Regions from separate parts of the Anaeromusa burkinensis DSM 3853 genome, predicted to be linked through region 2. Evidence: riboswitches for the same ligand, from Rfam matches in the RefSeq annotation. Region 2 holds a riboswitch; the other holds the start of a gene.
What was found. A riboswitch is a leader RNA that binds a small molecule or an ion and turns the genes downstream of it on or off. The one in region 2 is predicted to bind thiamine pyrophosphate.

Region 1 (5,505 bases), on a different contig from region 2:
AGCATCAACACCGGGACTGGTGATTGTCTGTCCTGCCAGGGCGGCGATTTCCGCCAGGTTGCCTCGGATAATATCAGGAGGACATTCTGTGAGCAGTTGTGCGGCCGTTTGCTGCCGCAGGCGAGTCGCTCCTACGCCCACAGGGTCCAGCACGACGGGCACGCCGTGAGCTTTGGCGACTTTTCCTGCCAAGAGCATGGCTTCAGCGCTGCGGGGTTGCAAAGTTCCCAGATTTAGCACCAGCGCCTTGGCATGAACCGTGATTTCAGCGGCTTCTTCCGGCGCATTAGCCATGACTGGGGAAGCGCCGATGGCCAAGGTGATGTTGGCGCAATCTTGCATGGTCACTTGATTGGTAATTTGATGTACCAAGGGGCGTTGCTTTTGAATTAAGCGGATGTTTTCAGCGAGTCTTTCTGCAAGCTCCATTTGGCTGCAAACCTCCCTACGAGGATATACGTAACCGCAGTGGCGAACATGACCGGAATGGTCGCGCCGATAACTAAATCAAGCTTGAGCAGCTGGTAGTAAAGCGCAACACCCAAAGCCCAAATGACCAGCGCCAGCCAATTAACCATGAGGCCGGGGCGCAGTTGGCGGTTTCCTAAGAGAAAATAGTCGCTGAGCAAGATGGCGAAGAGCGGCGCGAAGACCGAACCAATTAAGAGCAGGAAATCTTCGTATTGTTCCATGTCGACGCCGAGAGCCAGCAAGGTACCGGCGACGGTTACCGCTAAAGCCGCGTGCTTTTCATTGAAGCCCGGGAGCAGCGTATGTACGCTGACACCGGCGGAGTAGGCATCCATAAAAGTGGTGGTAATGGTGGCTAATAGAACAATGGCTAAAACCGAGAGGCCCAGATTGGCAGCCAGCAGCATACCGGCGGGATCGGCCTGGCCAGCGACAAGAGCCACGCTAAGGCCGATAATGTACATCCAGCAGCTGCCGAGAAAATAGCCTAAGCCGCTGCCCCAGGCGGCTCCCTGGCCGGAACGGGCGAAGCGGGTGTAGTCGGCGATAAGCGGCAGCCAGGAAAGGGGCATGACCACGCTGAGTTCAAAGCCAGCCCCAAAAGGCATGCCTCCTTCGGCGGGCTTGCTTAAAACCGTAGTGTCAGAGAAGACGACGCTGCTCATGACGAGGGTCAAGGCGAATAAAAGCAAAGCGGCGGCCATATTGGCTTTTTTCCAGCCGGCTTCGCGGTCTAGGACGATCCAGAAAAGTACCAAAGCGCCGACAATAAGGCACCAAAGGCCATACTGATCTATTTGCCAAAGTTGGCGGCTGGTTTCATTCAGTGAGCGGGCGGCCGCCAGGATCATAATCGAAGTCCAGCCAACCAACTGCAAAATATTGAAGACAGAAAAGAGCTTGGCGCCGTAGACGCCAAAGGAGATGCGTGTAGATTCAATAGCGGAAAGGCCTTCGCGAAAGCCGATGAGACCGCAGAGAACCAATAGAACCGTTCCCAGTGCATGACCGCCTAAAATAGCCAGCAAGCCGTCTTGAAATCCTAATGGAGCTAAGAGACCTCCGGCTAATATTTCCGCCATGGAAACGGCGGCGCCGAACCAGAGAAAGAAAAAATGAGGAAAGCGAATGGTTTTTAAGGTTTGTTGCATGAAGATACCTTCTTTCTTTTGAAAAAGCAAGCAAATGAACAAGGTGAGGGAAAAACAAAAGCGCATTCCGCAGGGAATGCGCTTGCATGGCATGCATGGGAGCTTTTCCTACGCTGGTATAATCCAGATCAGGTCAAAGGGTCACGAAATGAGGATTCGTATCTCAGCCAGCCGCTTCTGGCCCCCCTAGCTTGCTATTTGATTCTGAATTTCATCATAGCACGATGCCTGCTGACTGGCAAGAGATCGAGCGGGGAAAAGCACTTTTCCTTTGACAGCCAGGGCTTTGACACGTTAAAATATAAGCTATCTGTGAGTGAATGAGTATGAAGTTTCGAGGAGAAAAACATGAGTGTATTGACCGTTGAAAACGTGTCCCAAGGCTTTGGGGCTCGCCAGATTTTGCAGGAAGTGTCGTTTCGTTTGCTTAAGGGAGAGCATGTAGGCTTGGTCGGCGCCAATGGCGAAGGGAAGTCTACCTTTTTAAATATTATTACGGGGCAACTGACGCCGGATGAGGGGAAAGTAGCCTGGTCCAGCCGGGTAACGGTGGGCTATTTGGATCAGCATACGGTTCTTAGCCGGGGCAAAAGCATTCGGGAAGTGCTGCGGGAAGCCTTTCAAGCCATGTTCGATATGGAAGCGGAAATGTTGTCTTTATACGAGAAAATGGGCGAGGCGTCTCCGGAAGAAATGGATGAAATGATGGCTACTGTGGGAGAGATTCAGGACTCCTTGGAACATAGCGGCTTTTATATTTTGGATGCTAAAATCGAGGAAGTGGCGAATGGCCTGGGTTTAGGTGAAATCGGCCTGGATCGCGATGTGGCGGATCTGAGCGGCGGTCAGCGGACCAAGGTGCTTTTGACCAAGCTGCTGCTGCAAAACCCCACGATATTGATTCTCGATGAGCCTACCAACTATCTGGATTTTGAACATATTGAATGGCTCAAGGGCTACTTGAAGTCCTACGAAAATAGCTTCATTCTTGTTTCTCATGATATTCCTTTCTTGAATGAAGTGGTCAATGTCATTTATCATGTGGAAAATACCGTGTTGACCCGCTACAGCGGCAACTATGATCAATTCCAGGCGGCCTATGAGGTGCGCAAGAACCAGGAGATACGGGCGTATGAACGGCAGCAGCAGGAAGTGGAGCGTATGGAGGATTTCATTGCCCGCAACAAAGCGCGCGTAGCTACGCGCGGCATGGCCAACAGCCGCAAGAAGCGCCTGGATAAGATGGAAATTTTAGAAAAACCCCGGGAAAAGACGACTGCATCGTTTTCTTTCCGCGAAGCCCGTACGCCAAGCCGAACCATTGTCGAGGCGAAAGGTCTGGTGCTGGGTTATGATGAGGCGCTGACCCGCCCAGTAGACATCTTGCTGGAACGAGGCCAGAAGGTAGCCATTCGCGGGGTTAACGGTTTGGGTAAATCTACGCTCCTTAAGACCCTGTTGGGAGAAATCAAGCCGTTTGCCGGCGAAGTCATCCAAGGAGAGTATTTATTTACCGGTTATTTTGAGCAGGAATCCACTCGCCATAATACCAACACGGCCATTGAAGAAGTCTGGCAGGAATATCCCGGCATGACCAATTATGAAGTGCGGGCGGCCTTGGCGCGCTGCGGTTTGACCAATGAGCATATTACCAGTCAGATCATGGTGCTCAGCGGCGGGGAAAGCGCCAAAGTACGCCTATGCAAACTGATGCTCAAAGATATTAACTGGCTGGTGCTTGACGAGCCGACCAACCATTTGGACGTAGAAGCCAAAGCCGAGCTTAAGCGAGCGCTGCAGGAGTTTAAGGGAACCATTCTCCTTGTGTCGCATGAACCGGAGTTCTATGAAGACTGGGTAACTCACATTTGGAATGTGGAGGACTGGACTACTAAGATCGTTTAGTTTAAGGAAATCGCCGATTTGTTCACGTCTTACGTCAAAACGATTCTTTACATTAGCGAATTCCTAGTGATGATAAGAATTTAACGATAGGATTCTCATGAAAAAACCAGCGTTTTAGGAAACGCTGGTTTTTTCATGGCGCATATGTTTTTCGGCAAGTTTAGAAGTGTTTTCGATGCCGGAAACGACAACTTGCATGGAATTTTCCACTTTGGTGAGAATGTCGGTGATTTTCTTGGTGGCTTCAACGCTGTTGTCGGCCAGCTTGCGTACCTCGCTGGCTACGACGGCAAACCCTTTTCCTTGTTCACCGGCGCGAGCCGCTTCAATGGCGGCATTAAGGCCCAGAAGATTGGTTTGCTGGGAGACATTTTTAATGAAGTCGATTACGTCGTGGGTTTTGTGGATATGTTCCTTAGCTTCATCCGTAGACTGGCTTAGCGATTGCAGCTGTCCGCCCAATTCTTCATACATGAGGATTTGCGCTTTCAGCAGGTGATATAAGATAGATGTAATATAACCATCCACAATCTGTACTTTGTCTGGCTTATATTCTTCGATTTGTCGCTGCACTTCCGGATTACCGGTAATGTTTAAGACCACATCGACTGCTGGATTTTGCAAGGCTTCTTTTAAATTTTGATAGGTAGGGATTCTTAAGGACTTGGCCAATTGAATACCGGCAACGTCGGTTTTGACGTCGACAATGCCTGCGACCGATACTTCGGAAATGTTTTGAAATATTTTAAGCAATTCAGCGCCGCTGCGGCCGCCTCCAACCAGCAGTAATTGCATAAGAATCTCTCCTTCATTTTTGTGTTAATTGCATGATTGATTGTATAATTTCGCTGCAAACGAGAAAGAACCCTGCCTGAGGCGGGTTCTTTCTCGTTTTTTCTTTACCTTGTTTTATAAGCTGCGCAGTAAACGCTGTTGCTGTTGACGAGCCCAGTGCGACAGAGAGTAATTCAAAATAAAATAGGCGCAGGCAATCATGCCGAACATGCTAAAAACCTGGGCGGTGGAGCCGTATTTTCCCATGATGATCATGCCTTTGCCTGTCAAATCCTCAATGCCCACAGCCCAAACAAAGGAAGTATCCTTGATAACGGTGGTGCATTGGGAAACCAGAGGAGGAATCATGTTGCGGAAGGCTTGGGGTAAAATGATAAACCGCAGTGTTTGCCAATACCCAAAGCCTTGCGACGAGGCGGCCTCCCACTGGCCTTTGGAAATGGAATTCAGACCGCCGCGGACGATTTCAGCGATAATCGCACTGGTAAAGACGGTCATTGCGGTTACTCCAGCTTGGATGGGAGGCAAGGGAGTCATGAAACGGGCGGCTAAAATGAAAAGCAGCAGAGGCGTATTGCGAACCGCTTCAATATAGGTCGCTGCTAAGGGTGAAGCTAGGGCATGGCCGGAGTAACGAGCGACTCCTAGCAAGGTTCCAAAGAGAAGGCTGAGAATGATGGAGGCTACTGCGATATAGAGCGTTGTCAATAAGCCTTCCCCTAAAAAACGGAGAATATCGGGTTGTAATAACTCAGCCATTACAGTGACACCTCCAAGCGGCGTTCCATACGGCGCGCATAGGTAGCCAGCGGAAAGCAAAGGGCCAGATAGAGAAGACCGGTGATGACATAGGCCGGGCCGTAATATAGGTTGGCGCTGGCCCAGGAATCGGCTTGGTACATAAGATCGCCCCCGGCAACCATGGCCATGACAGAGGTATTTTTTATCAAACTGATCGCTTGATTTGTCAGTGGCGGATAGGCCATGCGTTTGGCCTGAGGGAGAATAATGTAACGCATGGCTTGCCAATACGAAAAGCCTTGGGAATAGGCTGCTTCATGCTGCCCTTTGGAAACCGCTAGGATACCGGCGCGGACAACCTCGGCGATATAAGCGCCGTGGTAAAAGCCGATCCCTAGAACGCCAACCGTAAAGACGGGCAGCATGATTCCCCAATGGGGCA
Region 2 (5,505 bases):
TGCTACGGCCACATTTGTTACATGAGCTTCGTCCAAAATCACCCAGGCGCCGGCATACGCAATAACAACGCCATCTAGCTCCATGGCCAAATAACAAGTTACCGGATTGTTGAGTTCCATGATCATAGTTCCCTTGCCCCAAGGAGCGGAAAAAGAAGCCTGATTAATCACATCCACAACATCCAGATCGCTGTGCTGCAATTTGCGAAAAACGATCATACGCCGCCAGCCTCCCGGCCATGTCGTTTTTCCCAAAGCACCTCGGCTTCGGAGCGACGAATATACATGGGTTCCAAGGTCATCGCTTCATCACTGTCTCCTTGCTGCAAACGCTGCCAAGCCAAAGCGGCTACACTGGCGGCGCGCGGCATGGCTACCGACAAGGGCGTAGGCGCAAGAAACTCTTGCCAGCCTTTATATTCCTCCTGCTGCAGCCAGGCTGCTCCTTCTCCCAAGGCCATAGCCGGTTCACCAGCAGCAGCCAATTCTTCCAGGGCTGTCCGGAAGGCTACCACCCGCGGCGGCTGCGCTTCCACAACCATCCCATTTTCTATGCGATAACGCCCTTGGTACACATTGCCTTTCTGCGCATCCAAAAATGGGGATAACAACAGTCCTGGCACGGGACAGTTATAGGCCAGCGCTTCCAAGGTCGGTACGCCGATCAGGGGGATGCGCAGAGCGTACGCCAACGCTTTCGCCGTTGCTAATCCAATGCGCAGTCCTGTAAACGACCCGGGCCCAAGACTGACTGCCACCGCTTGCAGCTGTTGTTTTTCTACTTGCGCCGCCTGCAGCAGCATTTCAATATGCGGCAGCAGCAGCTCCGAATGTGTTTTTGCCGTTTCCAGCTTCCACTCCGCCAAAAGAGCCGACTCAGTCGCTAAAGCTACGCCGGAAACCAAAGTAGCCGTCTCAAGAGCCAATACCGGCATTTGCTTTCAACTCCTCACACAATCTTTGATATGCCTCGCCATGGGGCTCCAATTCAATCTCCCGTTCGTCCTGCGCGATTCCATAACGCAAATAAATGCGCAAATGTTCCGCAGGCATTTCCTCCCAAAAAGCATCGGGCCACTCAATCAGCGCGATGCCGCGCCCTTCTACATAGCTGTAAAAATCAATGTCCCAAAGCTGTGAAGCCTCTTCTAAGCGATACAAATCAAAATGATACATTTCACCTTTGCTGCTTTGGTATACATTCATCAGTGTAAACGTCGGGCTTGTTACATCCTCAGACACGCCCAAGCCATGAGTCAAGCCTTGCGAAAAAAGTGTTTTCCCCGCCCCCAAATCGCCGGAAAGGCAGAGCACTTCATGCCCCTGCAATAAGCTTCCCAACCGCTGCGCCAGCTTCCAAGTTTCCTCCGGCGACACCGTCTTCCATTTCCACGACATTACATGTCCTCCTGTCGGAAATGATTATAGCCACGTGGCTGCAGCAGCGTCCTCTGCCCGTCGTTCTGACGCAGATAAACCCCTTGCCCCCGGTTGACTGTGCCAATCACCGCCAACGGCAGCTCAGGCGCCTCACGCTGCAACTGCGCCAGCGTATCCGGCGACATCGTGCCAAGAAGCTGATAATCTTCGCCGCCGTAAAGAGCCCACTCCAAGGGATTGATCCGGGCTTGAAGCGCAGCATGCAGCACCTCTGTTGACAGCGGCACATCAGCCGCCCTTAGCTCTATCGAAACTCCGCTGGCCTCGGCGATTTCATTAGCCTCACTGGCCAAGCCGTCGCTAATGTCATTGAGACTGTTTACACCGGCTTCCCCCAGCATTTTCCCCCAGGCAACCTGGGGTCTGGGGCGCAAATGCCTCTCATGCAAAGTTTTTACCCAAGGCTCTTCTGGGGCTTCCTGTTGGCCCAGCAGGCACAAACCAGCGGCCGAATCTCCCACCGTGCCGGTCAGGACCACTACGTCGCCGCACTGAGCGCCGCTGCGGTAACAGACCTTCTGAGGCAGCGCCTCGCCGGTAACAACCACATTCAAGACCAAGCCTTGCAAAGAGGAAACCGTATCCCCGCCAATAATGCCCACGTTATATTCTTTAGCCAGCGCCCTCATGCCTTGGTAAAGCTGTTGTACAAATTCCACCTGGCAATCCTGCGGCAGCGCCAAAGAAATCAACGCATGACGCGGACTACCTCCCATTGCGGCAATATCGCTAAGATTGGCCGCCATCGCCTTCCAGCCAAGACTCCAGGCATCGGTGGTAGTCAAAATAAAATGCACGCCTTCCACCAGCATATCCGTGGTCAGCAGCGTCACATGATCTGGAGTCGGTTGTACTACAGCGGCGTCATCGCCAATACCGACAATTACTCCAGGCGTCTGCTCGGCCTCCTGGAGTAAACGAATCAGGCCAAATTCGCCTACTTCGCATATTTTCATATTCCCATAGCTCCCATCCTAAAAAGATAGCATCTGTTTTGTTTATTCTTGACCAACAAGCAATTCCCTGCTGAAAAAAGAAAGACGAGGGCCCCTTTCTACAGAAAGAGTCCCCCGCTTCATTGCGGTATTTCTATAAACAAATGCCAGGATAAGGAGAACGAACAGCCTTCTTTTAGCAGGAACCGCCCGGTTTTCCCAAATGCTCGCTGACAATCTTCATGGCGCAATAATCGCCGCACATCGAGCAGGCTTCCGCGTTGCCGGCGTTTCTCTCCTGCCGGTAGCGGCGCGCCTTTTCCGGATCCAAAGCCAACGAAATCTGGCCTTCCCAATCCAGCGCCTTACGGGCTTTCGCCATCGATAGATCCCACTCTTTCGCGCCAGGCACGCCCTTCACAATATCTGCAGCATGCGCCGCAATGCGCGAGGCCATTACGCCTTCACGTACATCGTCAATAGTCGGCAGAGCTAAATGTTCAGCAGGCGTCACGTAGCATAAGAAGTCGGCGCCAGCGGCCGCCGCCAGCGTACCGCCAATAGCAGCTGTGATATGATCATAGCCCGGGGCCACATCCGTAACCAACGGTCCTAGAACATAGAAGGGGGCTCCTTTACAAAGACGCTTCTGCAACTTCACATTGGCCTCAATCTGGTCATACGGCACATGGCCAGGTCCTTCCACCAGCACTTGCACGCCCTTGCCCCAGGCACGATCAACTAGCTCGCCCAAAATCAGCAATTCCTGCAATTGTCCGCGGTCGGTGGCATCTGCTAAACAGCCGGGGCGCAAGCCATCGCCTAAGCTGATGGTCGCATCATGACGCAAACAGATATCCAGCAAATCATCATACCGCTCATACAAGGGATTTTCCTTATTATTATGCAGCATCCAGCCGGTTAAGAAGGAACCGCCGCGGCTGACAATGTCCATCACGCGACCTTCCCGGCGCAGCCTGCCGATGCTTTCCATCGTAATACCGCAGTGAAGCGTCATGAAGTCCGCACCGTCTGCCGCTTGCTTTTCAATCACATGCAGCATGTCGTCTGCGGTCATCTCCATAATGGAACCTTTGCTTTTAATGGCTTCCACCGTGGCCTGATAGATGGGTACGGTACCGACGGCAATGGTCGAGCGTTCAATAATCGCTCGCCGGGATGCGTCAATGTTATCGCCAGTGGACAAATCCATTACCGCATGAGCCCCTGCAGCAATAGCTGCATCCAGCTTAGCTAATTCCGGTTCCAAATCAGGAAACGCACTGGATGTACCGATATTGGCGTTTACCTTGGTCGAAAGACCCTCGCCAAACCCAAACGGACGCAAAGACGTATGATTGACATTGGCGCATATCGCCACCGTACCAGCGGCTACTTTTTCCCGCAACGTCTCTGGCGCCATGCCCTCCGCTTTAGCCACTCCAGCCAGAACCTCGGTGATTTTGCCTTGTCTTGCCAACTGCATTTGTGTTGCCATGTTTATTTGCCTCCTTCTCGTTCCAGCCTTAAGCCGGACGGCATGCAGCCGCTGAGAGGAAGCCAGCGATACTAACAAGGGACCCTCTCGTAAAGAGAGGGTATGCAAAATCATAATGATCTTGTCCCACTTCCCTACGCTGGCATTACCCAGAATCAGGTTCCAAGGGTCAACCGCCGCAGCAGTTTCTCAGCTTTCGCTCCCCTAGTGGCTACTATGCAATTATTTATTAGTTATTGTAGCATAACAAAGCCGCCGAAGCAATCGGCGGCTCAAAAGGACCATTTAGTGTTTAATTATTTTTTCCGAGCGGCTCAGGGGCTCGCTGATGTCTACATGCCCCTGCAGAGTAGTGCGGCGCTTGCCTTCTACTAAAATTTGCACGCTCTGCACTTCTGGAAATTCAGTTAACGTATTTACAATGGCCGCCACTAACAGACGCTCGCTCGTAGACCCGGCGTTTTGAGTAATCGCCTCGCTAAAATCCACATAAGCAATTTCGTCTTTAACCCATAAGCCTTTAATTTTTACTTCTTTCGGCAGCAACCCCACCATACCGCTTCCATGGGGCGGAGCCGCCAGCAGTTCCATTGCCGTTTGAGCCGGATGATCATTTTTTTTCACCTGGAAAACTTCCGGTAACAACCATCTGGCATCGTTAGAACCTCTATATACCTTGATTCGCATAGTCCCTGGCTCTGGTTGCGACATATCCCCTGATGGCACCAGAACTGCAGTCGCTGGCGTCGCCGCTGTTGCAGGCGCTGTTGCCGACGTTTGCGCCGAAGACGGTTTCATGTCGTTTGCGCAACCGCCTAAAAAGAGCGCCGTCATCAATAAGCACGCTATCGTAATATACCGCATCATTGGCTCCCCCCTGACGCTGCAGCCTTGCGGAAAAAGCTATCCAATCCCATAACAATGGCGTTAGCCATTTTTTGTTGAAACGTCGGCGAAGCCAATAAACGTTCTTCTTCTGGATTGGAGATGAAAGCTAATTCTACTAAAGTCGCCGGCATAACCGTTCTTTTGATCACATAGAAATTGGCTGTATTGGATCCACGGTCATTCCGTCCGCCTGCATTAAGCAGCTGCTCCTGCAAGCAATCGGAAAGCAGACCGTCGTATTTCGTCTTTTCATAGTAAAAGCTGCTGGTCCCGCTAGCCGTGGGGCTGCTGAAGGAGTCGTTATGAATGCTGACAAACGCATCGGCTCTAGCGTTATTGGCCACGGCCGTCCTCGCGCTCAGTTCCTCAACATTGCTCGCATTGGGACCAAAAACATCCTTGTCAGTTACACGAGTCATCACAACTTTAGCGCCTGACTTTTCCAAAAGCGCTTTTGTTCGCATAGCTATCGCCAAAGTAACATCTTTTTCTTTCAGACCGCTCGGTCCAAGCGCGCCTGAATCGCTGCCGCCATGGCCCGGATCAAGAGTAATCACTTTCCCTTTGAGGCCAGCTGAAAATTTCAACTTAGTCAAAGGAGCGGAAGACGATTGTATGTCTAATACTATTCGAAAAGGCCGTCCCGCCTTATCGTCCGCCGGTAACGTAAACACCTTATAATCTCCGGCTTGCACCACGCCAGGCAAATTCACTGTTAAAGCAAGATCCGATCCGCTGCGCTTA

Region 1: it holds a riboswitch for thiamine pyrophosphate, as region 2 does, so the genes downstream of both, cytX (putative hydroxymethylpyrimidine transporter CytX) here and thiC (phosphomethylpyrimidine synthase ThiC) in region 2, are expected to answer to the same signal.

Annotation. Positions count from the first base shown of each region.
Region 1 covers NZ_KB894590.1:52,482-57,986, forward strand. The annotation lists gene thiM (hydroxyethylthiazole kinase) at 1-429, opposite strand, end outside; gene cytX (putative hydroxymethylpyrimidine transporter CytX) at 390-1,622, opposite strand; TPP riboswitch at 1,710-1,820, opposite strand; gene C508_RS0108045 (ABC-F family ATP-binding cassette domain-containing protein) at 1,971-3,527, shown strand; gene C508_RS20830 (methyl-accepting chemotaxis protein) at 3,642-4,322, opposite strand; gene C508_RS0108055 (amino acid ABC transporter permease) at 4,437-5,081, opposite strand; gene C508_RS0108060 (amino acid ABC transporter permease) at 5,081-5,505, opposite strand, start outside.
Region 2 covers NZ_KB894592.1:34,282-39,786, forward strand. The annotation lists gene rimI (ribosomal protein S18-alanine N-acetyltransferase) at 1-219, opposite strand, end outside; gene tsaB (tRNA (adenosine(37)-N6)-threonylcarbamoyltransferase complex dimerization subunit type 1 TsaB) at 216-935, opposite strand; gene tsaE (tRNA (adenosine(37)-N6)-threonylcarbamoyltransferase complex ATPase subunit type 1 TsaE) at 916-1,398, opposite strand; gene thiL (thiamine-phosphate kinase) at 1,398-2,396, opposite strand; gene thiC (phosphomethylpyrimidine synthase ThiC) at 2,572-3,873, opposite strand; TPP riboswitch at 3,988-4,089, opposite strand; gene C508_RS0109305 (GerMN domain-containing protein) at 4,159-4,740, opposite strand; gene C508_RS0109310 (N-acetylmuramoyl-L-alanine amidase family protein) at 4,737-5,505, opposite strand, start outside.